3 regions of the Rhizobium sp. 57MFTsu3.2 genome follow, and region 2 is predicted to be linked to each of the others. Evidence: predicted binding sites of a transcription regulator. Region 2 holds the regulator's gene; each other region holds the start of a gene.

Region 1 (9,795 bases), on a different contig from region 2:
GATCTGCAGAAACAGACGAGCGCTGAACTCGTGAAGGTCATCAAGGCCCCGCCACCGGCTGCCGATCCGGCGAACCCGGCTGCGACGGCCGCGCCGAAGCCAGCTGCACCGGCTGCTGCAAAGCCGAAGCCGTAAGAAGGCGCGAATAACAGATCAAAAGCCCGGCACCGTCCGGGCTTTTGTTTTTGCGGCCGCCGATACTATATCACTTTCACCTCACCAGCCGATTCCATCCGGAGTTTCTCATGACGTCCTACGATTACGATCTCTTTGTCATTGGCGGTGGCTCAGGCGGTGTGCGAAGCGCTCGCGTTGCAGCCTCGCTCGGTAAGAAGGTCGCGATCGCAGAGGAGTACCGCTACGGCGGAACATGCGTGATCCGCGGCTGCGTGCCTAAGAAGCTCTTTGTCTATGCGGCTCAGTTCCATGAACATTTCGAGGATGCCGCTGGCTTCGGCTGGACGGTCGGCGAGAGCTCGTTTGACTGGAAGAAGCTGATTGCCGCGAAGGACAACGAGATCGCGCGACTGGAAGGGCTCTACAAGAAGGGACTGGCCGGCGCCAACGCCGAAATCCTGGAAACACGTGCCGAATTGGTCGACGCGCATACGGTCCGGTTGGTCAATACCGGCAAGACGGTGACCGCGAAGACCATCGTGATCGCGACCGGTGGCCGCCCGAACCCGCACGCGGCTTTGCCTGGGAACGAACTCTGCATTTCCTCCAACGAGGCCTTCCATCTGGAGGAGCTGCCGAAGGCGATTGTGATTGCGGGTGGCGGTTATATCGCGGTGGAGTTTGCCAATATCTTTCACGGCCTCGGCGTCGAGACGACGCTGATCTATCGCGGCGCCGAGATTCTGTCGCGCTTCGATCAGGACCTCCGCCAGGGACTGCACGAGGCGATGACCGCCAAGGGCATCCGCATCCTCTGCCATGATATGCTGCAGAAGGTATCGAAAGAGGACGGTCGTCTTTCCGTCGAGACGCTGAAGAACGGCACGCTGGTTGCCGATGTCGTGATGCTGGCGCTCGGGCGCATTCCGAATACGGAAGGCCTAGGCCTGGAAGCCGCCGGTGTGAAGACCGACGAGCGCGGAGCGGTGGTGGTCGACGACTATTCTCGCACCAACGTCCCGAACATCTATGCGCTCGGCGATGTCACCGACAGGATACAGTTGACGCCGGTGGCGATCCACGAGGCAATGTGCTTCATCGAGACGGAGTACAAGGACAATCCGACCAAGCCCGATCACGAGACGATCGCAACGGCGGTCTTCTCGCAGCCCGAGATCGGTACCGTAGGGCTGACCGAGGAGGAAGCGGGCAAGCGCTACAAGGAGCTCGAGGTCTACCGTGCGCAGTTTCGTCCACTGAAGGCGACGCTGTCGGGGCGTGGCGAGAAGATGATCATGAAGCTGATTGTGGTCGCTGCCAGCCAAAAGGTTGTGGGCGCGCATATCCTCGGCCACGACGCCGGTGAGATGGCCCAGATCCTTGGAATTACGCTGAAGGCGGGCTGCACGAAGGACGATTTCGACCGGACGATGGCCGTGCATCCGACGGCCGCGGAAGAGCTCGTCACAATGTATGCCCCGAGCTATCGCATTCGGGACGGTGTTCATGTCTGACGCCAGCAGCTGGTGATGTGGGGCGTGCGGATCACGTTGAGGAAGAGCGCCTGTATGACGCCTCATTAGAATTGCCGGCGTTTTTCCGGGACAAGCTTAAATTGGATACAAACCGTCTTGGTATAGTGATCGTTGATCGTACGTTTTCTGTTTGAAAATACGTCATCGAATTCCTTTATATCGCGCGTGGTCGCCGATTTAATCCTCAGTGTCGAAGAGCGGAACGCCGCTATGCAAGATGGCACTAAAGGGTTATAAGCCGCCCAACATTTTTAGGACGGAACATCCGGACTGACCGGATGGTGGAGCAGGTGAGTAAGATGGCAGAGAATTGGACACCGAGTAGTTGGCGGCAAAAACCGATCCAGCAGGTTCCGGACTATCCGGACCAGGCCGCATTGGCAGCAACGGAAGCCCAGCTCGCATCCTATCCGCCTCTTGTCTTTGCGGGTGAAGCACGCCGGCTGAAGAAGCATCTCGCCAACGTTGCAGAAGGCAACGGTTTCCTGCTGCAGGGTGGCGATTGCGCCGAGAGTTTTGCCGAGCATGGCGCCGACAACATCCGCGACTTCTTCCGTGCGTTCCTGCAGATGGCCGTCGTCCTGACCTTCGGGGCACAGCTGCCGGTGGTCAAGGTCGGCCGCATCGCCGGGCAGTTCGCCAAGCCGCGCTCTTCCGGCATCGAGACGCAGGATGGCGTGTCGCTTCCGAGCTACCGTGGCGACATCATCAACGGCATCGAGTTCACGGAAGAATCACGTATTCCGAACCCGGAGCGCCAGGCTATGGCCTATCGCCAGTCGGCCGCTACGCTGAACCTGCTGCGCGCCTTCGCAATGGGTGGCTACGCGAACCTCGAGAACGTCCATCAGTGGATGCTTGGCTTCGTCAAGGATAGCCCGCAGGGTGAGCGCTACCGCAAGCTTGCCGGCCGCATCAGCGAAACCATGGACTTCATGAAGGCGATCGGCATCAGCGCGGAAAACAATCCGAGCCTGCGGGAGACGGACTTCTTCACCAGCCACGAAGCGTTGCTGCTTGGCTATGAAGAGGCGCTGACGCGCGTCGACTCGACGTCTGGCGACTGGTACGCGACTTCGGGCCACATGATCTGGATCGGCGACCGCACGCGCCAGGCAGACCATGCCCATGTCGAATACTGCCGCGGCATCAAGAATCCGATCGGCTTGAAGTGCGGTCCGTCTCTGCAGGCGGACGATCTTCTGAACCTGATCGACATTCTCAATCCGGAAAACGAAGCGGGCCGGCTGACGCTGATCTGCCGCTTCGGCCACGACAAGGTTGCCGAGCATCTGCCGCGTCTCATCCGCGCGGTCGAGCGCGAGGGGCGCAAGGTCGTCTGGTCGTGCGATCCGATGCATGGCAACACGATCACGCTGAACAACTACAAGACGCGTCCGTTCGAGCGGATCCTGTCGGAAGTCGAAAGCTTCTTCCAGATCCATCGTGCAGAAGGTTCGCATCCGGGCGGCATCCACATCGAGATGACCGGCAAGGATGTGACGGAATGCACCGGCGGCGCCCGCGCCGTCACGGCCGAGGATCTGCACGATCGCTACCACACGCATTGCGACCCGCGTCTCAATGCTGACCAGGCGCTCGAACTGGCCTTCCTGCTGGCCGAGCGCATGAAGGGCGGGCGCGACGAAAAGCGCATGGCCGTCAACGGTTGATCGAAAATAGAAGAAAAAGCCCGCCTGATGCCGGGCTTTTTTGTTTTATACGATGGTGGCGGGTGGCGCGCTCTGACTACCGTATCGGACGTCGCTCCGTATGAGTTCGCATCGGCGGAATGCTCTAGCGGATTTGGCCGGCCGCCCAGTGGATAGCGCTGTCCAATTCGGCAAACTTTGCGGATTGCCAGTGGAAATAGTCCTCGATGAATGTCTTGGAAAGCCATAGCGTGCCACGGTTGCGCGGGTTTTCCCAGCCGAGCATGCCGTCCGTTTCTGCTTTCTTGAACATCCGTTTCAAGTTGGTGAGGGAGGTGCCGAAGTCGCTCGCGATTTCGCTGATCGTCACGCCTTTCAGCAGAGTGCGATCATGCTCCCGCGCGTCGTCCGGCAGGCGGCTGATCAGATCGTGCAGCACGAGGCCGCCGACATCCGACCAGAGGAAATGCCCGATGCTGCTCCGGGGTTCCTTCCAGACCGGATCCTGGATAAGGGCACGCGCAGCTCGCGGCTGTGCGAGAAGGAAGAGCCGCGGGGTGTCAGCGGTCAGGCTCGCGCGATTGCCGCCGTCGAGTTGATCGAGGCAGGCCATATGGCCCTGGAACCAGGAGGCCATGGCCTCCTCGCTCGCCTCGGTCGTCTCGAGGCGACGCAGGCGCCGGTCGGGCGTTTCATCGGCAGCATCCCGCAGGAACTTATAGGCAATCAGTTCTGCAAGGAACGACGCAGCCGTATTCTTACTGGCGAGATCGAACTCTTTGGCCACCTGCATCATGCGGCCGGCCGTGAGCCCCGAACGTGGGTTGCCTCGGTCTCGTCCGGCATGCATGGCAAACAGCGTTTGCGTCATTAGCCACTTTTGGTGCGAGGCGGCGAGGCGGGCAAGGCGAGGAGCGCGCTTGTGAATGCCGATAAGGTGGAGTGCGATCTGGCGTTCGATCGACAGAAACAGAGGGTGATGAAGGATTTCGTCGCGTGTATGCAGTCGGCCAGTGAGCATCGTATCGTATTGTCGGATCGGATTGGTTCCCGTTGCTCCTCCAACATTTGCGTCGATGTTTCAATGCGGGACTTGGTTAGCGGATCGTTAATCGATTGGTATAGTTAAATTCAAGCGATCCCGGATCCTTCGATCAACTGGGCAGACGCTGGTTCAAACGCTCGATGTCTTCGCGCAATGCTGCAATTTCGGTGAGCACGCGCATGTCAATCTTCTGATGCAGGGATAGAACTTCCAGTTCTGCTTTGAGATTGACCTCATAGTCTTTTGCCGCCTCGAAACGATCGCGCTCCGCCTGGCGGTTTTGCGACATCATGATGATCGGAGCCTGGATCGCCGCCAGCATCGAAAGCACGAGATTGAGGAAAATGAACGGATAGGGATCGAAGGCGCGCGTCAGCAATACAATGGTGTTTACAACGCACCAGAAGACCAGGAAGAGCAGGAAAGCAATAATAAAGCTCCACGAGCCGCCAACACGCGCAATCGTATCTGCCAAGCGCTGGCCGGAGGAAGATTCGGCTTGAAGAGCGGCATTGATATCGGTCGAGATTATCTTCCGCTCGTGCGCCTTCGCGAGAACGCGCCTTTCGATCTCGCCGAGTTCGTCGGCCGGCTTGTCGAAGTGATGGTGGATGAGGTCCGATAGGTTATGCATGGCCGACTCCGAATGCTAGATCGCTCGGGCGCCAGTATTCCGTAATGTTTTCAAATTGCAATGCGGGCTTGTGCCGCTTTTCTATGCGCCTTGCGCATAGAGCCAGGCATGCTGCGGGAAGAACCGCTCGAGCGTCTGAGCCTTGCCGAACATGATGTCATGCTGGAGGTATCGATAGTCCCGGACGAGGGGATCGAGGTTCTTCGGCTTCAGGACCCAATCGGGAGATGCCGCGTTGTCGCGGGCGATGAGCTGATATCGGTCGATGACGCTGTACTTCTTCTGCACGCGGCCGAGGAAGCCCGTGTAGTAGGGATGCTCGAAGCCGGCGAACTTCAGGAGGTGGTACGGAAGCAGTGAGGGGCTGATGGTGCCGACATCCTTCTTGCTGCCCTTCTTGTTCGACCAGATGACGAGCGGGGTCTCGTGTTCCTGCTTCATGACGCTCACTGATGCCTTGCGGGTGGCAACCTGGTCCGGCATGTAGCCGGTCGCCATGTAGACATTGCCGAGCGGGGGCAGGTGGTCGCCCCACAGCACGATGATCGTTTCGCGGTCGCGCTTTTCTGCCCAATCCATCAGCATCTTGAGGCTGTCGTCGGCTTCCTTGACACCCTGCGTATAGGTGCCAAGGGTGGCGCGGTCGGCATCGTTCAGGTTGCCCTTGATGTCGATAGTGTTGTGGGCGTAACGGTTCGGTTCGTAGGGGCCATGTCCCTGCAAGGTGACACCAAAGAAGAAGAACGGGCGATCCATGCCGTCAGCCTCGTTCATGATCTCCTTCATAAGCGACTCGTCCGAAGCGAAGATGCCTCGCTTTTCCATGGGAGGCAGGGTTTCTTCGGAGCGGAACTGCTCGAAGCCGAAGTCCTTGTAAACCTCGTTGCGATTCCAGAACCAGCCACTGAACGGATGCAGCGACCGCGCCGCGTAACCTTCGCCACGGAAGAACGTGGCGAGCGAGGGAACATCACGACGGATGTATTGCTGGTAGGGAATGCTGCCGTATGGCAGGAAGGCGTTGGAGAAACCTGTCAGCGCCTCGAATTCGACATTGGCGGTCATGCCGCCAAACTCCGGCGAGAAGACATAGCCGGACTGCTCTGCACGGATCGTCGGCATAGGATCTGGCGACAGGCTCAGCGTCTTCAGGCGGGTCGGATCCCAGAATGACTCGCTCATCAGCATGATCACGTCAGGCTTTTCGCGTGGTCCGTTGAGGTAGCCGTAGTTGCGGCCGGGGATGGCGTCGAGCGCCTCTGTACCGAAGCCGACAGGCGCTGCCACGTCTGCCATCGGAATGTTGAAGATGAAGGCGAGGATGAAGCCGTTGCTCCGGTAGTTTTCCTTCTGGTCCCACATCATCGGAACCACCTGCAGGCGGTCACGGATGAAGGAATACTGGGAATAGTCCATCAAGGACCCGAAAGCCGCGATAACGGGCAGGCCGACGCAAAGCCGGCGGACGCGAGAGGCCCTTGGGAGCTTCGGGAAGTTGCGCCAGGCGAAGCGCCAGAAGATGACAATCGCGGTAGCGGAAAGGACAATGCCGACAAGCATTGCAACGGCCGTCCAGGGGCGGTCGCGCACCATCACAGGGAGCAGTTCCATGATCTGCCGCCCGAAAAGGACGTCCGATGGATAAAGCGGGTCCGAAAGGTAGTGCTGCTTCTGGTTGGATACGATGGCGGGGACGATCACAAGCGGAAGAACGATCAGCGCCGAAATGAACCGCCGGCCCAGGACTGCATCGAGCGACAGCATCAGGACAGTCAACATCACAACCGTCGTCATCCCCGGACGCACAGGCGATGTCAGGAATTCGCGGACGTCGGCCAACCCATCGCGGGCAATGATCTCGACAGTGGCGGTGGCAAGGAGCGCAAGCAGGGCACAAAAAGCAACGCTGAGTGCGGTGCGTAGGGCGGGCGACCGAGCGCTTCCCCCGAAATCGGTGGAAAGCGACGCAAAACGCGCTGCCGCTGCAGACCTCATTACCAACGCGATCAACTGGAAAACTCCGACGTCATAAAAGCTTCGTCGAACTGTCACATCTTCGTCATGAACGCTAGATGAACCGCTAGGTTTCCCGCATTTGTGATCGGTGGATAAAACGCCCATCACGCAGGAGCTACCTCCAGAGCAGATTCTCGGTCAGGCGCATTTGCTTGTGCTGAGTGGCGAGCCGTCGTAGGTCTGGCGGATTCGATGCTCAGGAGGATTCAGATTGCGCAGTTCCGTTGAGATCTACAACATCAGGACAGGCGAGGCGCGCGTCGTCTGGCAAACCACGCAACTCGTTGAGGCGCCGAACTTTTCGCCGGATGGGACCTATCTACTGTTGAACGGCGACGGACTCCTCTACCGTCTCGCACTTGATGGTTCGAGCAAGGTCGGCAAGGTCGATACCGGCTTTGCGACGACCTGCAACAACGACCACGGCATTTCGCCCGATGGCCGCCAGATCGTCATCTCCGACAAAACCGAATTCGGGAAGTCGACGATTTATGTGCTGCCGGCCGAAGGTGGTACGCCGCGGCTGGTGACGCAAAATCGGCCATCCTATTGGCACGGCTGGTCGCCCGACGGGAAGCAACTCGCCTATTGTGGCATCCGCAACGATTTGTTCGATATCTACACGATCTCCGTTGACGGCGGCGAAGAAAAGCGGCTGACCCACGGCGAGGGGCGCAATGACGGGCCGGACTATTCCGCCGACGGTCAATGGATCTACTTCAATTCTAGCCGCACCGGCCTCATGCAAATCTGGCGAATCCATCCCGATGGGACCGGTCTCGAGCAGGTCACCAGTGACAACTATGGGAACTGGTTTGCCCATCCGTCGCCCAACAACGACAAGGTTCTGATCCTTTCTTACGATCCTGATGTGTTCGACCATCCACGCGATCTCGATGTTCGCCTGCGGCTGATGGACATGGATGGCGCAAACCTGACGACGCTCTTCGATCTCTTCGGCGGGCAGGGAACGATCAACGTGCCCAACTGGTCGCCGTCAGGTGATGAGTTCGCCTATGTGCGCTACTTTCCCGTCTCGGATTAAGGGATTGCGTCGGCCAGGGTTTATAGGCATAGACGCGTCCGTCGGGTGCCCGTCGCAGGCGGGAGAATCGGGAATTCGGTGAAAGACCGAAACGTGCCCAACGCTGTAAGGCTGACGGCTGCCGCAAAGAGCCACTGGTCCAGTACCGGGAAGGCGCGGCAGTCGGATGACGCCAAGTCAGAAGACCGGCCCGACATCATAGACTGACCCGCGTGGACTGCGGGCGGTTGTGTTGTTGGGGATTGACGATGCGACCAGACCACTCAGGCTCCCTGTCGGGAGCCGCAGCCTTTTCGAACGAGGAACGCGACGCCGTCTACAGGGCGATTTCGACGCGACGCGACGTGCGTTCCGAGTTTCTCCCGGATGCCATACCGGACGACGTCGTCAAAAGGCTTCTGACGGCCGCGCATCACGCGCCGTCCGTTGGGTTCATGCAGCCCTGGAATTTTATCCTGGTGCGCGATGACAAGGTGAAGGAGGCCGCGTGGCAGGCCTTCAATCGCGCCAACCGCGAGGCCGGCGAGATGTTCGAAGGCGGGCGGCAACAGCTCTATCGCTCGCTGAAGCTTGAGGGCATCCGAACCGCACCGCTCAGCATCTGCGTGACCTGCGATCCGGACCGCTGCGGCGATGTCGTTCTTGGCAGGACGCACAATCGGCGGATGGATTCCTACTCCACGGTCTGCGCCGTGCAGAATCTGTGGCTCGCCGCCCGCGCCGAAGGCGTGGGGGTCGGCTGGGTGAGTATCTTTCACGAGTCCGATATCAAGGACATCCTCGGTGTTCCTGATCGGGTCGAGATCGTTGCCTGGCTCTGCGTCGGCTATGTCGACCGGTTCTATGACCAGCCGGAACTCGCCGTCAAAGGATGGCGCCAGCGATTGCTGCTGGAGGAACTGGTGTTTACGGATCGCTGGGACAATCCAGCGGACTGAGGGCGGCTATTGCTGCTGCGGCTGAGGGCCCGGCTTTGCCGGATGCTTGAGGTCGATTGTGCCTTGGTCGCCGGCCAAGAACTGCGGACCGATCTGGCGCACCTTGTTGGTCGCCGGATCATATGGCCTGTCCGGCACCTGAGGCTGCGGTGCAGCCGGGGCGGCGACCTTGCTCGCTGGCTCGGGCTTCTTGGTTTCGATCGTGGTGATCGATCCTTGTTGCGGCGGTTCGCTGATCGATTGGCTTTTTCGCATCCGCTCATAGTAGGCGTTGAGGTCGCAGCTGCAGGATGATTTTTCGCCGGGTTTGCGGTTCTTGTAGGCGAAAGCGTTCGGCATTGCGCTGTAAGGAGCGCCCGTCGCCGCCGATATCATCTGTGAAGTCTCAGTGCTGGAGACGTCATGATAAAAGAGCTCGGTGTCGATGCCGGGACACATCTTCGAGCAGGTGTCGGCATCGCGGGCGAAGTCCTGCGAGGTTGCATTCGAGCTTAACGGAAAAAAGCCACCGTCGCAGGTGCGCACACAGACGGTATTGAGATGAGAGGGCGTCGACATGCCGGGGAGACCGTATCGGCGCTGGCCGGGATCGCCACCCGGCGGTACGAAGGTGTCGTTTCGCAGCGCCTGATCTTCAATGCTTGGAGGCGGTGCATATCCATCGCCGCTGTCGGCGGGCCACTGTTCCTCGTTGCAGCCATTGTCATCGAGCGCCGCAAGAAGCTCGTTTCGCGTGCGGACATCCTCGCTTTGGCCACGCAGCTCGTCGCGCCGCTGCTGCAGATAACGGATGTTGTCGACCATTTTGCTCTC
Region 2 (9,795 bases):
AACAATCTGGGCGACGCCAAGAGCCTGATCACGCATCCGGCTACGACGACGCACAAGAACCTGACCGACGAAGCACGGGCGGAGCTCGGCATTTCCGGCGGTACCGTTCGTCTTTCCGCCGGCATCGAGGACACGGACGACCTGATCGAGGACTTCGCCCAGGCTCTCGCAAAAGTGAACGCCTGATCAGCCGACATCGGCCGGATCGACGCAAATCCGGCCGACCGCCACATGCTGCTTTGCCCCACCCAAGACAGGTCAAAGTCAGGCTTAAGTGGCGAAACTTCTTGCCTTTACAGGCATTACGGACGTGATCGACTATCGGTTTATTGACGGATCGGCTGTCGTATAAGATACCGGTAACGTATATTGACTATGGTGTAGGCATGTACCGCGCCCTTACACGAGACATTGAAGTCGTCGTCGAACCTTTTTATCTGGAGGAGCAATCCGATCCGGAAGACGATCGCTATGTCTGGGGCTACCGGATCGTCATCAGCAACAATTCCGACAAGTCCGTGCGACTGGTGAACCGCTATTGGAACATCACCGACCAGAACGGCCTCGTCGATGAGGTCACGGGCGCCGGCGTCGTGGGCGAACAGCCGCGGCTCGCGCCCGGCGATACCTATGAATATTCCTCGGGCTGCCCGCTGGATACGCCGTCGGGGCTGATGTTCGGCCACTACCAGATGGAAACGGACGAAGGCGAGCTTTTCAATGTCGAAATACCCGCCTTCTCACTGGATTCGCCAGGGCTGCTGAGAGTCCTGAACTGATCACTCCGCAGGCTCTGCCACCTCTTCCACTTCGAAACGATAGGTCGTCGAGCAGAATTCGCAGGTGACCGAAATTGCGCCGTCTTCCTGACTGGCATCAATTTCCGCCGCCGAGAAGCCCTTCAGCACCCCCTTGATCTTTTCGCGGGAACAGCTGCACCGATCGAACACCTCGCGCGGTTCGTAGACGCGAACCCCACGCTCGTGGAACAGACGATATAGCAGCCGCTCGGTGCCGACTTGCGGATCCGTCAGTTCGTCGGCGTCGATCGTGTCGACGAGCGAGCGGGCTTCCATCCAGGCATCGTCTTCCTTGTGGGTGCCGCCAGTCCTATCGCCGTCGCCGCCGTGAAGATCCGGCTGGCGCATGCGCTCCGGCGCTTCCGGCAGGAACTGGGCGACAAGACCGCCAGCCCGCCAGCGGTGGCGCGGCTTGCCCGCGTCGTCGCGATCGAAGAGTTCGGCAGCAGCAAGACGCACCCGCGTCGGGATCTGCTCAGACTGGCGGAAATAGGTGCCGGCAATCTCTTCAAGGGTCGCACCGTCGAGCGCAACGATACCCTGGTAGGGTTGGGAAAACTTGCCCTGATCGATCGTAAAGGCCAGCATGCCCTTGCCGAGAAGCTGTTCGGGCTCGATCTGCCCTGCCGCAACGGCCCTGTCGAGGAGGCCCTGGTTGAAGCGGGCGTAGGCACGCACGTTCTCAGGCGTCGAGAAATCGCAAACAAGCAGGTCCACCGGGCCGTCGCCCTTGGTCTGGACCGTGAACTTGCCTTCAAATTTCAGCGACGTGCCGAGCAGCACCGTCAGCACAACGACTTCGGCAAGAAGCCGCGCGACGGGCGCAGGATAGCGATGGCGCTCGAGGATCGCGTCCAGCATCGGCCCGAGCTGGACGGCGCGACCGCGCACATCCAGTCCCTCAACCTGAAACGGAACGACATGATCATCGCCGGCGAAATTGAATTCGCCGAGGGTGGCTGCAGGTTCTGCCATGGTCTTCTCCTAGTCTGAGAGCGGCAGACAAGGGTGTCCATCCGCTCGCACGGCCACCGGGCCTTCCGGCCAAACGTGGCGTCCAGTATGGTTCAGATCGCGCCCAGGCACCAAGCAAGAATCGACTTCTGCGCATGAAGACGGTTTTCCGCTTCATCGAAGACCACGGATTGCGGGCCGTCGATCACCTCGTCCGTAACTTCCTCACCACGATGGGCGGGCAGGCAATGCATGAACAATGCATCCTTGTCGGCCTGCGCCATCAAAGCCGAATTGACCTGATAAGGCTGGAATACGTTGTGACCACGGGCCCGATGTTCCTGATTCATGGAGACCCAGGTATCGGTCACCACACAATCGACGCCGGCGACCGCACGGTCTGCATCATGGTAAAGCATGATTTCGGCGCCCTCATTGCGGGCCCAGTTCAGATAGTGATCCTTTGGCTCGGAACCAAGGGGCACCGCCATATTCATGCGGTAGCCAAAACGCGCGGCTCCTTCGACCAACGAATGCAGCACGTTGTTGCCGTCGCCGGTCCAGGCGATCGTCTTGCCCTTGATCGGGCCGCGGTGCTCTTCGAAGGTCATGACATCAGCCATGATCTGGCAGGGGTGCGTATCATCCGTCAATGCGTTGATGACAGGAACGGTTGCATGCTCGGCGAGCTCCAGCATGCGGGCATGATCAGTCGTGCGGATCATGATCGCGTCGACATAGCGCGACAGCACCTTGGCCGTGTCACCGATCGTCTCGGCGCGGCCAAGCTGCATTTCTGTGCCCGACAGGAACAGCGTCTCGCCCCCGAGCTGGCGCATGCCGACGTCGAAGGACACGCGGGTGCGCGTCGAGGGCTTTTCGAAGATCATCGCCAGCATCTTGCCTGATAGCGGCTTGTCGCCCTGCCCGGCCTTGAAGGCCTGTTTGCGCGAGATTGCGTCATCCATGATGAGCCGTAGGTCGGATGCCGCGACGGCGGAGAGATCGAGGAAGTGTTTGGGGGAAGCCATTATCGTTACCTATCACGCCCGCCTTCCGACAGGCACTATTCATTAAGCCGTCTTCTTGACCTTCGCAGCGCGCACGCTTTCGGCGGCGCGTTCGAGGCGGGCAAGGCCCTCGCGGGCTTCGTCAGCAGTGACGACCAGAGGCGGCAGAAGACGAATGACATTGTCGCCAGCGGGTACGCCGAGCAGATGGGCGTCACGGATCGCCTGCAGCAGTTCGGAGGACGGCACGGCGGCCTTGACGCCGAGCAGCAGCCCCTCGCCCTTGATATCCTCGATGATATCAGGATAGCGATCCTTGAGCGAGGCCAGCCCTTGGCGGAATACCAGCGAGACGTCACGCACCTGCTGCAGGAAGCCCTCCGCGAGGATCACGTCGAGCACGGCACTGCCAACTGCCATGGCGAGCGGATTGCCGCCATAAGTGGAGCCATGCGTGCCGGCCTTCATGCCGGAAGCGGCCTCTGCCGTGGCAAGGCAGGCTCCGAGCGGGAAGCCGCCGCCGATGCCCTTGGCAACCGCCATGATATCGGGGGTAGCGCCTGACCACTCATGCGCAAAGAGCTTGCCCGTGCGGCCCATGCCGGTCTGCACTTCATCGAAAATCAGCAGCAGACCATGCTCGTCGCAGATCGCGCGAAGTGCCTTCAGGAACTCGTTCGTCGCCGGGCGGACGCCGCCTTCCCCCTGAATAGGTTCGATGAGGATCGCGGCCGTTTCATTTGTGATGGCGCTGCGGACTGCATCGAGATCACCGAACGGCACCTGATCGAAGCCGGGCGCCTTGGGACCGAAGCCTTCGAGGTATTTCTCCTGGCCACCGGCGGCAATCGTCGCCAGCGTACGGCCATGGAAGGCGCCTTCAAAGGTGATAATATGGAACCGCTCGGGATGGCCCTTGGAAAACTGATAGCGGCGCGCGGTCTTGATCGCGCATTCCAAGGCTTCCGCGCCGGAGTTCGTGAAGAACACCTTATCGGCGAAGGTCGCATCGGTCAGCCGCTTTGCCAGTGTTTCCTGACCCGGGATCTCATAGATGTTGGACAGATGCCAGACCTTGTCGGCCTGCTCCTTCAGCGCGCCAACCACATGCGGATGGCTGTGGCCAACGGAGGTGACGGCAACGCCCGCGCCGAAATCAAGATATCGCTCGCCCGTTTCGCTGATCAGCCACACGCCTTCTCCTCGCTCGAACCGCAGCGGGGCACGAGAGTAGGTGTCGTAAAGCGCGGCTTCAGCCATGGCGCGATCTCCTATCAGCAATCATCAGCAGCCGGACTCCGGCTAAGGAAAGCAGGTCCGGAAAATTAAAAATGCCGCCTTTCGGCGGCGAGCAGCACTATTTACTTTTCGCACTGCAATGTCAACAAAACTGAGGTTTCGCTGCATGCGTCAAGCAGCCATCCCGAGGCGCTCGACCTATCAACAACTATGTTGCATAAATGACTCTCACGCCCAGCAAGTTGGGGAAAACTTGAAAATCGATTCCCCGAGATTCAACCGACTCTTGTCACGGAGTCGGCCTCACACTAGGTTAAAACTCAATTACTAGGCTGCATGCGGCGGAACTAGTCACCAAAATTTGAGTAAGCGTTTCTTGCCTCGGATACGTCCGTGGCAACGGTGAAGGATTCTGCCTACACCAACGCTAATAAGGCGGAGACAGGGGCATGAACTGGACAGACGAGCGCGTTGAAAAACTGAAGAAGCTGTGGTCCGAAGGCCTGAGCGCCAGCCAGATCGCAGCACAACTTGGCGGTGTAAGTCGTAACGCCGTCATTGGTAAAGTCCATCGTTTGAGTCTGCCCGGCCGTGCCAAGGCCGGCGGTTCGACGACCACCGTCAGAACCCCCAAGCGCACGACTTCGGCGCCCCGCGCCACGAACTACGCCTCGCGGATCACCACACGCACCGTTACCCGCCAACAGGGCGCGACGATGCTCAAGGAAGAGATCGAAATCGATACGGTGGAGGAAGTCCGCTTCCGTCCGGCCGCAAATGTAATCGTTCCGATTTCTCGCCGCCTTGGCCTCACCGAGCTCACCGAGCGCACCTGCAAGTGGCCGGTCGGCGATCCGCTCAATGACGACTTCCACTTCTGCGGTTGCGAGTCCCCGGACTCTTCCCCGTATTGCACGTATCATCAGCGCATGGCCTACCAGCCGGTCAACGAGCGCCGCAAGGCCGCTAACCGGGTCGCCTGACCCGGAAGCCGGATAAGGAATAAAGAAAACGGGCCCTCGCGGGCCCGTTTTTCGTTGTAAGGGAAAGACCTCTCAGGCTCTCGCCTGAAAGGATCAGGCTTCCATCGAATAGCCGGCACCGCGCACGGTGCGGATGACGTCCTGCATGTTGGAAAAGTTCAAAGCCTTGCGCAGGCGGCCGACATGGACGTCAACAGTACGCTCGTCGACATAGATGTCGTGACCCCAGACGCCGTCGAGCAACTGCGAACGCGAGAAGACGCGGCCGGGCGATGCCATCAAGAACTCGAGAAGGCGGAATTCGGTCGGGCCGAGGCGGACTTCGCGGCTCTTGCGGTGAACGCGGTGCGTCTCGCGATCCAGCTCGATATCGCCGCACTTCAGCAGCGTCGAGAGCACCTCGGGCTTGGCACGACGCAGCATCGCCTTGACGCGAGCGACAAGCTCCGGCGTCGAGAACGGCTTGACGACGTAATCGTCAGCACCGGTCGAGAGGCCGCGAACCCGTTCGCTTTCCTCGCCACGGGCGGTCAGCATGATGATCGGCAGGCGCTCGGTTTCCGGCCGCATGCGCAGGCGGCGGCAGAGCTCGATGCCAGACACGCCCGGCAACATCCAATCGAGGATGAGAAGGTCCGGCGTGCGTTCCTGAAGCCGGATCTCGGCCTCGTCGCCGCGCAGGATGGTATCGACCTCAAAGCCTTCGGCCTCAAGGTTATAGCGGAGAAGCACGCTCAGCGCTTCTTCGTCTTCAACGACAGCTACTTTAGGGATCATTCGTTTCGGTCTCCTGGGGGCGCGGTCGCGGAATGACTATTCAGTGACTGCGCCGACGGTGTTGGCGGTATCGTCCTTCGGACGTTCGCCTTCCGGCTGGGCACCGGTGGCCATGTAGTAGATCGTTTCGGCAATGTTGGTGGCGTGGTCGCCGATGCGCTCGATGTTCTTGGCGCAGAACAGAAGATGCGTGCAGCTGGTGATGTTGCGCGGATCTTCCATCATGTAGGTGAGCATTTCACGGAACAGCGAGGTGTACATCGCGTCGATTTCCTCGTCGCGCTCACGGACCGATTTTGCTTTGTCGGCAGCACGGCTCGTGTAGACGTCGAGGACTTCCTTGAGTTGGACGAGGGCGAGCTCGGACAGGTGCTCGAGGCCGCGGGCGAGCTTGCGCGGCACGCCGGCGCTCTGTACGGCAATGACGCGCTTGGCAGTGTTCTTGCCCAGGTCGCCGACGCGCTCCAGGTCTGCCGCGATGCGGATGGAGCCCATGATCTCGCGAAGATCGGCCGCCATCGGCTGGCGGCGGGCGATCGTGACGATCGCCTTGTCGCCGATCTCGCGCTCCGCGTGGTCGAGGATCACATCGTCCGAGATGACCTTCTGGGCAAGAGCCGTATCGCCGTTTACGAGCGCGCGTACGGCATCCGAGACCATCTGCTCGGCCAAGCCGCCCATTTCCGAGATACGGCGGGACAGGAACTTCAAATCATCGTCGTAGGCAGAAAAGATATGTGTCGATGCCATAGGGCTCATCCTTGAATATCGTAAGTGCTACCGAGACGGCCGATCAACCGAAGCGGCCCATGATGTAGTCCTGGGTGCGCGGATCGTCCGGGTTGGTGAACATCTTGTCGGTGTCATTCTCCTCGACGAGGTTGCCAAGGTGGAACATGGCTGTGCGCTGCGAAACACGGGCGGCCTGCTGCATCGAGTGCGTCACGATGACAATCGTGTAGTTCTCGCGGAGCTCGTGGATGAGCTCCTCGACCTTGGCCGTTGCAATCGGATCGAGTGCCGAGCATGGCTCGTCCATCAGGATGACTTCGGGGCTGACGGCGACGGCGCGGGCGATGCAGAGGCGCTGCTGCTGACCACCGGAAAGACCGGTGCCGGCTTCGTGAACGCGATCCTTCACCTCATTCCAGAGGCCGGCGCGCTGCAGGCTGTGTTCGACGATCTGGTCCATGTCGGCCTTCGACTTGGCGAGCCCATGGATACGCGGACCGTAGGCGACGTTTTCGTAGATCGTCTTCGGGAACGGGTTGGGCTTCTGGAACACCATGCCTACACGCGCGCGAAGCTCCACAACGTCGATATCCGGATCGTAGATATCTTCGCCATCGAGCGTGATCTTGCCAGTGACGCGGCAACCGTCGATCGTGTCGTTCATGCGGTTCAGGCTGCGCAGGAAGGTGGACTTGCCGCAACCGGATGGGCCAATCAGGGCGGTCACCGTGTTTTCACGGATGTTCAGCTTCACGTCGAACAGCGCGCGCTTCTCGCCGTAGTAAACGGAGACGTCCTGGCCGATCATCTTGTAGGGAATGGTGTTCATCTTCTGATCAACCGCTTTCTCAACTGCTGCTTCCGTCAACATGTTCATAATGTTTACTCCGTTTACCAGCGGCGCTCAAAGCGACGACGCAAGAGGATGGCTCCGAGGTTCATGAGGATCAGGAATAGGAGCAGGACGATAATGGCGCCGGAGGTCCGCTCGACGAAGGCGCGTTCGGCTTCATTGGCCCACATGTAGACCTGCACCGGCAGGGCCGTCGAAGGCTCCATGGGCGTCGCCGGAGCATTCGCGACGAAAGCGACCATGCCGATCAAAAGCAGCGGCGCCGTCTCCCCGAGCGCGTGCGCCAGACCGATAATCGTGCCGGTCAGGATACCGGGCATCGCAAGCGGCAGGACGTGGTGGAAGACCATCTGCATCTTGGAGGCGCCGAGGCCGAGCGCGGCCGAGCGGATCGATGGCGGGACGGCGCGAAGCGCTGCGCGGGTCGCGATGATGATCGTGGGCAAGGTCATCAGGGTCAGTACCAGGCCACCAACCAGCGACGCTGAACGCGGCAGGCCGGCGAAGTTGATGAAAACAGCAAGACCGAGCAGACCGTAGACGATGGAGGGAACCGCCGCGAGGTTGTTGATGTTGACCTCGATCAGGTCCGTCAGCTTGTTCTTCGGTGCAAATTCCTCGAGGTAAATCGAAGCGGCAACGCCGATCGGCAGGGAAAGGACGAGCACGATCAACATCAGATAAAGCGAGCCAACCAGGGCGACACCAAGACCGGCGGCCTCGGGACGGCTGGAGTTGCCGTTGACGAAGAGCCCGGTGTTGAATTTCTTGTGCAGCGCACCGGTTTCCGCCAGCTGGTTCATCCAGCCAACCTGCCTGTCGTTCACCTTGCGGTTCTTCTCGTCGACCTTGAGGTCAATCTGACCCTTGTTGGCGGAGTCAACGTTGGCGTCTGCAAGCAGGGTGATGTTGACTGTCCTGCCGATGAGCGACGGATCGGCAACGACCATGTCGCGCAGCTGGATCGGCGCGCCCTTGGAGATCATAGCGGTCGCGTCACGCACCTCGGGACGGCTCGATGCATTGAGGTTCAGCGTCTTGACCATCGCGTCGCGGATGAGAACCGAATAGTTGGCCGCGATCAGCACGGACGGATCCGTTGCGCGCTTGTTGTTCGGGTCGATGGTTTTCTCGCTGAACTCGATCGGCAGCGTGATCGCCGTCTGCAGGAAGGCCGTGTAGCCCTTGCTGACGACGCTCGTCAGCAAAACCGCCAGGAAGATCAAGCCAAAAGAGATCGCAGCGATGCCATAGATGCGGAACCGGCGCTCGGCGGCATAGCGGCGCTTGAGGCCGATGTCGCGACGTTCAGGCGCCTTCGAAACGACAACGCCCTGACCCGGAGAAACAATATCCGTCATTCGTACTGCTCCCGGTATTTGCGCACGATATAGAGCGCGTAGATGTTGAGGCAAAGCGTGATGAAGAACAGCGTGATACCAAGCGCGAAGGCAACCAGCGTCTGCGGCGAGGTGAACTCCAGATCACCAGTGAGCTGATTGACTATCTTGACAGTGACTGTCGTCATTGGCTCGAACGGGTTGATCTGGATGCGCGCTGCGACACCCGCCGCCAGCACCACGATCATGGTTTCGCCGATGGCGCGCGATGCAGTCATCAGAAGCGCGCCGACGATGCCGGGCAGCGCCGCGGGAAGCACCACCTTCTTGATTGTCTCCGAACGCGTCGCACCGAGACCGAGCGAACCATCGCGGAGCGCACGCGGCACAGCGGTGATGATATCGTCGGAGAGCGACGAAACGTATGGGATCAGCATGATGCCCATGACGATACCCGCTGTCAGAACGCTCTGCGCCTGAATAAAGTTCGCATAATTGCCGGTAAGGAGGCCGTTTACCTGCGAAGACAGGTCGCGGAGGAAGGGGCCGACCGTGACGAGGGCGAAAAAGCCGTAAACAATCGTCGGAATACCAGCGAGCACTTCGAGCAGCGGCTTTGCGATCGATCGCACCGCGGGGGCCGCGTATTCCGCCATGTAGATCGCCGCGAACAGGCCGACAGGCACCGCCACCAGCATCGCAACGAAGCCGATGTAGAGCGTGCCTAGCAGCAGCGGTATCAGGCCGAATTGCCCGAAGGACGAGCCGCCGGCACCGGCAAAGCGCGGATCCCAGACCGTACCGAAGAAGAAGTCTGCAGCAGGAACGACCGCGAAGAAATGCGCGGCTTCCGTCAGCATTGACAGAACGATACCGATCGTCGTCAGGATGGCGATCGAGGACGCCAGGAGCAGGCCCCAAAGCATGACACGTTCGACGCGGTTGCGTGCACGGAATCGCGGAGCGACTTCACGAAGCGCATAGAATGCGCCGGCAACGGCAAGGATGAGGACGACCGCCGTCATGACGAGGCGGCTGGAAGCCGATTCTTCGTTCAGCTTTTGCGCTGCGTCGATCATGTATGGCTGCGGCTGGCCGGCCAGCGGA
Region 3 (9,795 bases), on a different contig from region 2:
TCGACGGCGCCTTCGGCAACGCCGAACGTCGCTCCAGCGAGCTTTCCAGCCGCTTGCGTGGCGGCCTGACGGCCTCCCTGTCGGAAGTCGAGCGTATGCTGGGCGAGGCAGGTCGTGCATCCGACGGCGCTGCCCAGACCATGCGCGAGTCGCTTCGCGAGGCAGTCGAGGAGGCAGTATCCCGCTTCTCCGGCGCCACCGAGGAGATCCGCCGCTCGGCCGGCGATATCCGCAAGGAACTCGACATGACCCGCAGCGAATTGAAACGCGGTGCATTCGATCTTCCGGAAGAGGCCAAGGAAAGCGCTGCTGCCATGCGCCGCGCCGTTGCCGAGCAGATCAAGGCTTTGCAGGACATCTCGCACATCGTTGGCCGCTCGACGCAGCAACTGGAGATCTCCGAGCCTGCGCCGCGGGCCATTCCTCAGCCTCAGCCTGCGCCACGCCCGGCTCAGCCGGCCGTTACCCAGCAGGCGCCCCAGCCCACCCCTCCCGCAGCCCCCGCCCCGGCTCCGGCAACAACACCCTCGCCGATCGAGAACCTCGGTCTGCGTGGCTCCCTGACGCATGCAGCCGCAACGCCGCAGCGCGCCCCCGTTGCCGCTCCCCCGGCAAGCGGCGGCTGGATCAGCGACCTCCTGCGTGGTGCATCGCGCGATGAGACCGCCGAGGAAGCTCCAGCACGGCAACCAGCCCCACGCGCCGAGGCTGCCGCGGCGGCACCTGCCCGCACGGCCGATAGCCGCAATCCGCGCCACGTCGTCGAGTCGCTGAACTCGCTTTCGGTAGATATCGCGCGTGCAATCGATCATGACGCTTCGGTCGATCTGTGGCGTCGTTACCAGCGTGGCGAACGGGACGTCTTTACGCGCCGCCTCTACACGCTGAAGGGCCAGCAGACCTTCGACGAGATCAAGCGCAAGTATGATCGCGAGCCGGAGTTCCGCACCGCCGTCGATCGTTATATCGCCGATTTCGAGAAGCTCCTTTCTGATGTTTCCCGCGGCGATCGCGACAAGACGATCACGCAGTCCTATCTGACCTCGGATACCGGCAAGGTCTATACGATGCTTGCTCACGCCGCAGGGCGACTGGGCTAAGCCACACTCAAGGAACAAATGAAATGGCCGCCCAAGAGGCGGCCATTTTCATCTCGGGCGATTGTCCTGACGTCGCTCTCTGCGAAAGGTCGGGTCGGGTCGTGGACGGTGGATCGTGTTACGCCATCGCGCTAGGCCGGCACGCGCCAGCAGGCACCTTGTGGTGCATTGCCGGCGCCCTCTATCAGATCGACTGGAGGGTCCAGTTCACGATCTCAGCCGTCACGCTCGCGAACGCGCGATCGAGACCCTTCACAAGACCGTCGTTGGACCCATTGGCCGGCACCGCTTGTCTGAACACTTTCTGGGTTCTCACGGTGCCATTCCGGTCGTTCACGATCTTGGCCGAAATCTCGACGACCGCGTGGCTGCCACCGGTCGTGTCGATCTCGAAAGCGCGGATATCGGTCACGAGCTGATAGTCGATCGCCAGTCCCTGCCCGGGCACGCCGACGCCGCCGAGCTTGCCTGAGTTCTCGTAGGCTTCGACGAGCTTTGCCTGGACCATGCGCGGCAGCTTGTCGCCCCATTGCGCCTTGGAAAGGTACTGTATCTGCGACGGCGCCACCCGAATGACGATCTGTTCGCTGTCGATCGCCCGCAACGCAGTTGGCTGCTGCACCAGGATCTGCCGGCCCCTGGCCGCCGGCCCACTGCCAGTCACCGACGCGGAGAGGTCGTAGGTGTCGTTCCTGGCAGCCGTCCCACAGCCTGCCAGACCCGCCAATAGCGGCAGCGTAATCGCGGTCGTCGATAGCCACGAACGACGCTGCAACAGATCCGATACGGCCATATGCGCTCCCCTAATATCCCTATTAACGCCGCGTCCGGCCGTCATATTGCTTTACGGTATCCCCACCGAAGATCAGCCGCTGCGGATTGCGGTCAAAATTGCCGATCGCATCGTTGAGGTTTTGCACGGTGGAGCGCGTGTCGTTGATGAGCGACTGCACATCGCGCAGCCCACCGCTGGAAAATTTCTGCAAGTTGTCCGCAATAGGACCGATGCGCGAATTCAGATTGTCGGCGACCTTCTTGAATGAGGTGAGCGTGTCACGCGCCTGCGCAAACAGCGACTGCGTATTGTCCGTACCGAGCAGCGCGTCCAGCTTGATCAGAATGCCGTCGACACGTGTGGAGGCCGCGTTCAGCTTGTTGGCCATCTGCGAAACATTCTGGATCGTCTGGTCGATGTCCTTCTGCCGAGCCGAAACAGTGTTCGCGACGTCCTTGATCGAAGCGACTGCGGTGCGTGCGTCCTTTGTCGCCTGCGAGATATCGTCGACGGATCCCTTGACCTTCGCCGGGTCGATCTGCGCGACCAACGTATCTACTCGATCGAGCGTCGCCTGCGCCTTCTTGCCGAGGTCGTTGTACGTAGTCGCCGTTTCCTGGAACTTCTGGATCGCTCCCTTGAAGTTTCCCGAAGCATCGGCGACGTCGCGGCTGACTTTCTCGGCATTGCTGAGAATGGTGTCGATCTTCTTCGCGTCGACGGCCTTCACGAGGGCCTCGACCGCTTCCAGCGTCGAGTCGACACGACCCGAGACCTTACGCACGGTCTCGGAGAGTTGGCCGACACTCTGCAGGAACGAGTCGATGTTGCCTGAGTTCTTGGCCAGTGCATCGGAGAAGGTCTCGGCATTCTGCAATGTCTTCGTCAGCGGCCCGCGTGCATCCGTCACAAAGCCCTGAATCTGCCCGACAGCATCGTTCGCTCTGTCAAGAATCTTGTCTGCCGTCGCCAGAAGGTTCGTGACACTCGACTGATCCGCGACGATGACCGCTCGCTTTCCGGTCTCGAGGGACTGTTGAAGGATGTTCTTTTCGCCGATCCTCCCGCCCGAAAGTTCGATATAGGCAGCACCCGTCAGACCCTGGATTTCAAGGATGGCTTTCGTCGAGGGATAGATAGGCGCGTCGACCCGCACCTCGGTGAACGCCAGTGAGAAACTGGGATCGTCGGCATCGATGGACAGCGACTTGACCGAACCGACCTGAATGCCGTTGAACCGCACCGGCGAGCCGACGCTCAAGCCGTTCGCGGAGCCGGGAATCCGGACGATCAGTTCGGCCATCGGCCCACCGCGCCCATATTCCGCCATCCAGTAAACGAAACCGAACGCCGCCGCGATAACGAGCACCGTGAAAAAGCCGACAATCGTGTAGTTCGCTTTTGTTTCCATCGTATCCGCTCACTTCCCGCGGCTATCTTGCGCCAGGCTGTCCTTGCCTGCGTGGCCACGCTGCGGCACGACCGAACGCGCCCGCTTGCCCTTGAAATAAGCCTGAACCCAAGGATCGTCGCAGGCCAGCATGTCGTCGATCGTTCCCTCGACCAATACCCGCTTCTTGCCAAGCACCGCAATCCGGTCACAGACCGAGAAGAGACTGTCGAGGTCGTGCGTGACCATGTAGACGGTCAGGCCGAGGGTGTCCCTGAGCCTTGCGATGAGCTCGTCGAACTCCGCGGCACCGATCGGGTCGAGGCCCGACGTTGGCTCGTCAAGGAAGACCAATTCCGGATCGAGCGCAAGCGCGCGTGCCAGCGCAGCACGCTTGATCATGCCGCCCGAAAGCTCCGACGGGTATTTGTCGGCGGCATCAGCCGCAAGCCCGACGAGGCGGATCTTGAGCTGCGCGAGTTCGTCCATCAGCGACTGGGGCAGGTCCAGATACTCGCGCATTGGAACCTGGATGTTCTCCCGGACGGTCAGCGACGAAAACAGCGCCCCCTGCTGGAACAGCACACCGAGCCGCATGTCGAGCGCGTTGCGCTGCGGCTCGTCCAACTCATCGAAGTCCTGACCGAGAATCTTGATCGTTCCAGAGCGCCGCGGCAGCAACCGAAGCACCGTCCGCATCAAGACCGACTTGCCCGTTCCCGACGCTCCGACAAAACCGAGAATTTCGCCGCGATAGATATCCAGATCCAGATGGTCGAGAACAACCTTCGACCCGAAAGCGACGGTCACGCCGCGCGCTGATAGCACGACATCTCGCCCCTCGTTGTTTCCGGTCTCTGTATGCTGCCCGTCCACGTACAATCCTTAGAAATTGATGGCCGCATAGAACATGGCAAAAAGCCCGTCCATGAGGATAACGACAAAGATCGCCTTCACTACCGCCGCGGTCACGTGCTGGCCAAGCGACTCGGCGCTGCCGCCTACCTTTAAGCCCTCGACCGCCGCAACGATACCGATAACCAGCGCCATGAACGGCGCCTTGATCATCCCGGACAGCACCGTCGACAGCGTGATCGCCTCATGCAGGCGGGAGACGAAGTTGGCGAAGGTGATGCCGGAATAGGCCCAGGCGACCACGGCTGCGCCGGCGAGCGAGGCAAAGTTCGCGATGACCGTCAACAGCGGCAGCGCCACCGTAAGGGCAACTAGGCGCGGGAAAATCAGCACGCCCACGGGATTGAGCCCCATGACCTTCAATGCGTCCACTTCCTCGCGCATCTTCATCGAGCCGATTTCAGCCGTGATGGCGCTGCCCGAGCGGCCGGCAATCATGATGGCGGTGAGAAGCACACCGATTTCGCGAAGCTGCAGGATACCGACGAGATCGACGACGAAGACTTCGGCGCCAAAATAGCGGAGCTGAAAGGCGCCCTGCTGCGCGATGATCGCACCAATCAGAAACGACATCAGCAATATGATCGGCACCGCGCGCACGCCCATGTGGTCGATCTGGTTGACGATCGACGCCGGCGATACGCCGCTGCCTCGCCCGAATTTCATTTGCGCGCCGCGGACAGCGGAGCCGAGGATATACATCGCGGCCGCGAGGTTGTTCCAGAGCTCGGAGGTGATCTTGCCGATCGGTGCGAAGATCCGCTCCGGCCAGCTTGCGCTTGGCTGCGGCTCCTGCTCGGGCTGCGGCGGTTCCTCGGAAAACTCCGCGATCATCTCGTCGATATGGGTGTTACTGCCTTCGAAGCGCACGGTCCCACCGGCGCCTTCCACCTGCTTCTTCAGCCGGCAGAGCAGCCAGACGCCCGCAGTGTCGATATCGGTCACGCCTGATAGGTCGAGTGTCACCTCGCCGCTTCGGCCGGCGGTAAGCTTGTCGAAGTCACGCAAAACGAGATGCAGGTTGGCGCTTCGCCAGTTCCCTTCGATATGAACGAACTGACCCGCGCCATGGCTCTGGTCGTCCACATGCAGTGAGGCGGCGTTACGGGTTTCGGACTTCAAAACGCTTGTGTCTTTCAAGGCTTACGGCGACATTGCCGACTCGCGAACTAACGGTTCGCCGCTTCGGATCAATATACCCAAGCCGCACCAAATTTCCATGCGCGCAGGATTGCAAATATGCCACGGTCACTTCAAATTCAGACGGATTCCTTCCCCATAGCGGGCACATTCTCGATCTCGCGCGGCGCCAAAACGTCGGCAGACGTGATCCTCTGCATAATCCGGGAAAACGGGTTTGCCGGCCGAGGCGAATGCGTTCCCTATCGCCGTTATGGCGAGACCATGGAAAGCGTGGCAGCACAGATCGAAGCGGCAAAGCCGTTGATTGAAGCCGGCCTGACGCGAAAGGAACTTCAGCGAGCTATGCCTCCCGGCGCCGCGCGCAATGTCGTTGACTGCGCCCTCTGGGATCTGGAAGCCAAGAGTTCGGGCGAAACCGTGATCATGGCGCTTGGCCTGGCGCAGCCGCAGCCGCTGACGACCGCCTTCACGATCTCGCTCGGCGAACCTGACGTCATGGCTGCACAGGCGCGCGCAAACGCCGATCGGGCCCTCCTGAAGGTCAAGGTCGGCACCGGCGATGACGAAAGCCGTATCCGCGCGGTTCGCGAGGCAGCGCCCAATGCGGCGATCATCCTCGATGCCAATGAGGGCTGGCCTGACGAAACGCTTGAGCATCATCTGTGCATCGCTGCCGAGATGGGCGTCGCCTTGGTCGAACAGCCGCTGCCGGCCGGCAAGGATGAATTTCTGGCGGAGATCCGTCGTCCCGTCCTCGTTTGCGCGGATGAAAGCGTCCACCATACCGGGGACCTCGCCAGCCTTCGCGACCGCTACGACGCGATCAATATCAAGCTCGACAAAACGGGTGGCCTCACGGAGGCGCTTGTGATGAAGAAAGAGGCGCAACGCCTTGATTTCAAGATCATGGTCGGCTGCATGGTCGGCACGTCGCTGGCAATGGCGCCAGCCGTGCTGCTGGCCCAGGACGCCGAGTTCGTCGACCTCGATGGACCGCTGCTGCTTGCTCGCGACCGCGAACCGGGACTGCGTTATACGGCCTCTCTCGTTTTCCCGCCGGAAACGACGCTCTGGGGCTGAAGATAGTAAGCCGCGATAACCAGCCCGAGACCGGTCAGGGCGACGAGTGCCATCACGTAGTAGCTTGCGAGGCCGAGCCAAGCGTAGATGTAACCGGAGGCGATGGTCATCAGCCCCATGAACATGCCGTTGTAGAAGAAATACGCGCCCTGCGCCGACGATTCCTGCGTCTCCTGCACCGAGGCGACGATACGTGTCTGCACGCCCGTATGCACGAACGCATAGGTGCAGGAATGCATGCACTGAAGCAGGAAGAAGCCCCAGAACCCCCAATGCATCGGGAACAGAATCCAGCGACACACGCTGACCGCCGCCCCGAACCGGATTAGCGTCCAGGCGCTGAACCGGCGGTTCAGCCGGCGGGAAAGAAAGAAGACGGTCACTTCGGCCGCAACGCCAGCACTCCACAAAACGGCGATCTCGGTGCCGGAAAAGCCGAGTTCTCGCCAGTAGAGGGATGCGAAGGCCTGCAGCACCGCGTGGCTCGACTGCTGGATTGCGACCCCGATCAGCAACGCCAACAAATGGGGCTGGCGCAGAGAACTCCCCGTTGCAGCCGAGATATCGACAGGTATCCCGCGCCTGCGCGTCGGGCCGATCCGGGGACAATAGATAGCCATCACAACAGTCATAACAAAGCCAAAGGTCATGACCGGCAACACCATCTCGCCACCCCAATGCCCGATCAGCTGCCCGCCGATCAGAGTGGAGACGATGAACGCTACCGACCCCCATACCCGCATGGAGCCGTAATCCAGACCCCAGCGCCGCACTCCGGAGATCACGATCGATTCGACAACCGGGACATAACAGGCAAAGGTCGCTCCCTGGATCGTGTAGACGATCAGCACCGGCCAGAATGTGTTCGTCCAGTAGAGCGCGATGGCTGTCAGCAGCGACAGGACTCCGGAAAACAGCAGCACATCCGCTCGCTCCCTCATCCGGTCGGCATACATCGCCACGATCGGGGCGACGAGCACGCGCACGACCATCGGCACCGCGAGGATGACGCCGATCTCGTGGTCGTTGAATTCGTGCTGTGCAAGCCACATCGGAAAGAAGGGCAACACAACGCCATTGACGAGCAGGGGCGCGCAGTAAGACAGGGCACTGAGAAGCCGAAAGCGCGGCGGGGCGCCCTCGCCTGTCTGAGGGTTTTGAGCGGGAATCATTAGGTGGACCTGCAGGAAACTGAACGCTGCCTATCACGTCAACCTAAGGGCGACTATGGCAAGAAATTGCCCGATTGAAACGTTTAAAAAAATAAATAGGGCCTGTCGCAAAGACACAACGGGCTAAACTGATGCATTGAATTGCTGGCTTGGGAGATTGCGCCTAAGCGGCTTGCGGGGCGACGTCCTTTTCGCGATGCCCGATCGCCATCGGGACCGCCTGCGTACCGCTCATGGAACGCCATTCGATCAATTCAAAGGCGCCGTCTTGATGCTCGGCGATCGCCGTACAGCTTTCGACCCAGTCTCCAGTGTTGATGTAACGGATCCCGTCCATGTCTTCCATGACAGCGTGATGAATGTGGCCACAAATCACGCCGTCCGCACCGTGCTTACGGGCTTCGTCGGCAACGACGCGCTGGAACTCGCCTATGAAGTTGACTGCATGCTTCACCTGAAGCTTGGCCCATGCGGAAAACGACCAGTACGGCATCCCCATCCGGCGACGGATTGCTGCTAGGCCAATATTGATTATGATCGCCATGTCGTATGCCCAGTCGCCGAGATAGGCGAGCAGGCGGGCGTTGCGCACCACGACGTCGAACTCGTCGCCATGCAGCACGAGGTACTTCTTGCCGTCGGCCGCTTCGTGCATGATGCGCTCGGCAACCTCGATGCCACCGAAATGGGTGCCTGGAAAGTCACGAAGGAATTCGTCGTGATTGCCGGGGATATAAACCACCCGCGTGCCCTTGCGCGCCTTGCGCAGCAGCTTCTGGACCACGTCGTTGCAATCCTGCGGCCAGTACCAGCTGCGCTTCAGTCGCCAGCCATCGATGATATCGCCGACGAGGACGATGGTATCGGCCTCGTGATGCTTGAGAAAATCCAACAGGAAGTCCACCTTCGCGGCCTTGGAGCCGAGATGCACATCGGAAATGAAAAGCGTACGGAAGTGCCGCGTATCCATATTGTCCCTCACAAGCATCCTGCTCGTGTCCCATGGTTCACCTGACCTTCCAAAACCAGAGTCGTGTTTCAGGAAGATGACATCCGGTTGTCACGCCCGATTTTCCCGGTCTCTACAGACCTGCGCTCCCGTCACGGCAGATTTGCGCTGTTTTCGCATTTCGAACGGAAATTCCGACTGTTCGACCATCCCGTTTAATGTATTGAAGGCAGTTCAAAGACAGCATGCGGCAGCCGGAGGCGATGATGGATCATCACGAAAAGTCCAAGACGGAAAAGAATTTGGCAGGTGGAAGCCTCGACGAGCAAGCGCTCTACTTCCATCGCTATCCGCGTCCGGGCAAGCTTGAAATCCAGGCAATCAAGCCGCTCGGCAACCAGCGCGACCTGGCGCTGGCCTATTCCCCCGGCGTCGCAGCACCCTGTCTCGCCATCCGCGACAATCCCGAGACGGCCGCCGACTATACCTCGCGCGCAAATCTCGTAGCGGTCATTTCCAACGGTACGGCCGTTCTCGGCCTCGGCAATATCGGTCCGCTGGCATCAAAGCCGGTCATGGAGGGTAAGGCCGTCCTCTTCAAGAAGTTTGCCAACATCGATGTCTTCGATATCGAGGTCGATGCAACGAGTGTCGATCAGATGGTCTCGACCGTCGCTTCGCTCGAGCCGACCTTCGGCGGCATCAATCTCGAGGACATCAAGGCGCCGGAATGTTTCGAGATCGAGCGCCGTCTCCGCGAGACCATGAAGATCCCGGTTTTCCATGACGACCAGCATGGCACGGCCATCATCGTCGCTGCGGCGATCCTCAATGGCCTGGAACTGGCCAACAAGAAGATCGACGAGGTCAAGATCGTCGCTTCGGGCGCGGGTGCCGCTGCCCTCGCCTGCCTCAACCTCCTCGTCACGCTGGGCGCCAAACGCGAGAATATCTGGGTCCACGACATCGAAGGCCTGGTCTACGAAGGCCGTACAGAGTTGATGGACGAGTGGAAGAGCGTCTACTCCCAAAAGAGCGACACGCGCACGCTTGCGGAAAACATCGGTGGCGCCGACGTATTCCTTGGCTTGTCTGCCGCCGGCGTGCTGAAGCCGGAACTGCTGGCGCAGATGGCCGAAAACCCGCTGATCATGGCGCTCGCCAATCCGACGCCGGAGATCATGCCCGATCTCGCCCGCGCTGCCCGCCCCGATGCAATGATCTGCACCGGTCGCTCCGACTTCCCGAACCAGGTGAACAATGTTCTTTGC

Evidence for each region. The regulator PhoB, encoded in region 2, activates phosphate uptake and scavenging genes when phosphate is short. The targets are predictions, from matches to a motif close to TGTCATNNANCTGTCAT.
Region 1: a site for PhoB is predicted at 7,008-7,024, ahead of AF71_RS04965 (LTA synthase family protein). Genes of this name have one in related genera too.
Region 3: a site for PhoB is predicted at 8,623-8,639, ahead of AF71_RS04990 (UDP-2,3-diacylglucosamine diphosphatase). Genes of this name have one in related genera too.

The regions. Positions count from the first base shown of each region.
Region 1 covers NZ_JDWI01000003.1:163,132-172,926, forward strand. Annotated here, with positions in the region: gene AF71_RS04940 (DUF2059 domain-containing protein) at 1-135, shown strand, start outside; gene gor (glutathione-disulfide reductase) at 246-1,631, shown strand; gene AF71_RS04950 (3-deoxy-7-phosphoheptulonate synthase class II) at 1,952-3,325, shown strand; gene AF71_RS04955 (hypothetical protein) at 3,450-4,325, opposite strand; gene AF71_RS04960 (DUF1003 domain-containing protein) at 4,459-4,983, opposite strand; gene AF71_RS04965 (LTA synthase family protein) at 5,065-6,993, opposite strand; gene AF71_RS04970 (PD40 domain-containing protein) at 7,211-8,044, shown strand; cobalamin riboswitch at 8,071-8,253, shown strand; gene bluB (5,6-dimethylbenzimidazole synthase) at 8,293-8,982, shown strand; gene AF71_RS04980 (DUF2865 domain-containing protein) at 8,989-9,795, opposite strand, start outside.
Region 2 covers NZ_JDWI01000001.1:7,291-17,085, forward strand. Annotated here, with positions in the region: gene AF71_RS00040 (O-succinylhomoserine sulfhydrylase) at 1-186, shown strand, start outside; gene apaG (Co2+/Mg2+ efflux protein ApaG) at 387-779, shown strand; gene AF71_RS00050 (Hsp33 family molecular chaperone) at 780-1,775, opposite strand; gene argF (ornithine carbamoyltransferase) at 1,868-2,785, opposite strand; gene AF71_RS00060 (aspartate aminotransferase family protein) at 2,828-4,024, opposite strand; gene AF71_RS00065 (GcrA family cell cycle regulator) at 4,453-4,986, shown strand; gene phoB (phosphate regulon transcriptional regulator PhoB) at 5,080-5,763, opposite strand; gene phoU (phosphate signaling complex protein PhoU) at 5,800-6,513, opposite strand; gene pstB (phosphate ABC transporter ATP-binding protein PstB) at 6,557-7,372, opposite strand; gene pstA (phosphate ABC transporter permease PstA) at 7,387-8,709, opposite strand; gene pstC (phosphate ABC transporter permease subunit PstC) at 8,706-9,795, opposite strand, start outside.
Region 3 covers NZ_JDWI01000003.1:174,636-184,430, reverse strand. Annotated here, with positions in the region: gene AF71_RS05025 (hypothetical protein) at 1-1,100, shown strand, start outside; gene AF71_RS05020 (ABC-type transport auxiliary lipoprotein family protein) at 1,285-1,893, opposite strand; gene AF71_RS05015 (MlaD family protein) at 1,916-3,286, opposite strand; gene AF71_RS05010 (ABC transporter ATP-binding protein) at 3,296-4,141, opposite strand; gene AF71_RS05005 (MlaE family lipid ABC transporter permease subunit) at 4,151-5,320, opposite strand; gene dgcA (N-acetyl-D-Glu racemase DgcA) at 5,420-6,403, shown strand; gene AF71_RS04995 (MFS transporter) at 6,355-7,575, opposite strand; gene AF71_RS04990 (UDP-2,3-diacylglucosamine diphosphatase) at 7,739-8,563, opposite strand; gene AF71_RS04985 (NADP-dependent malic enzyme) at 8,791-9,795, shown strand, end outside.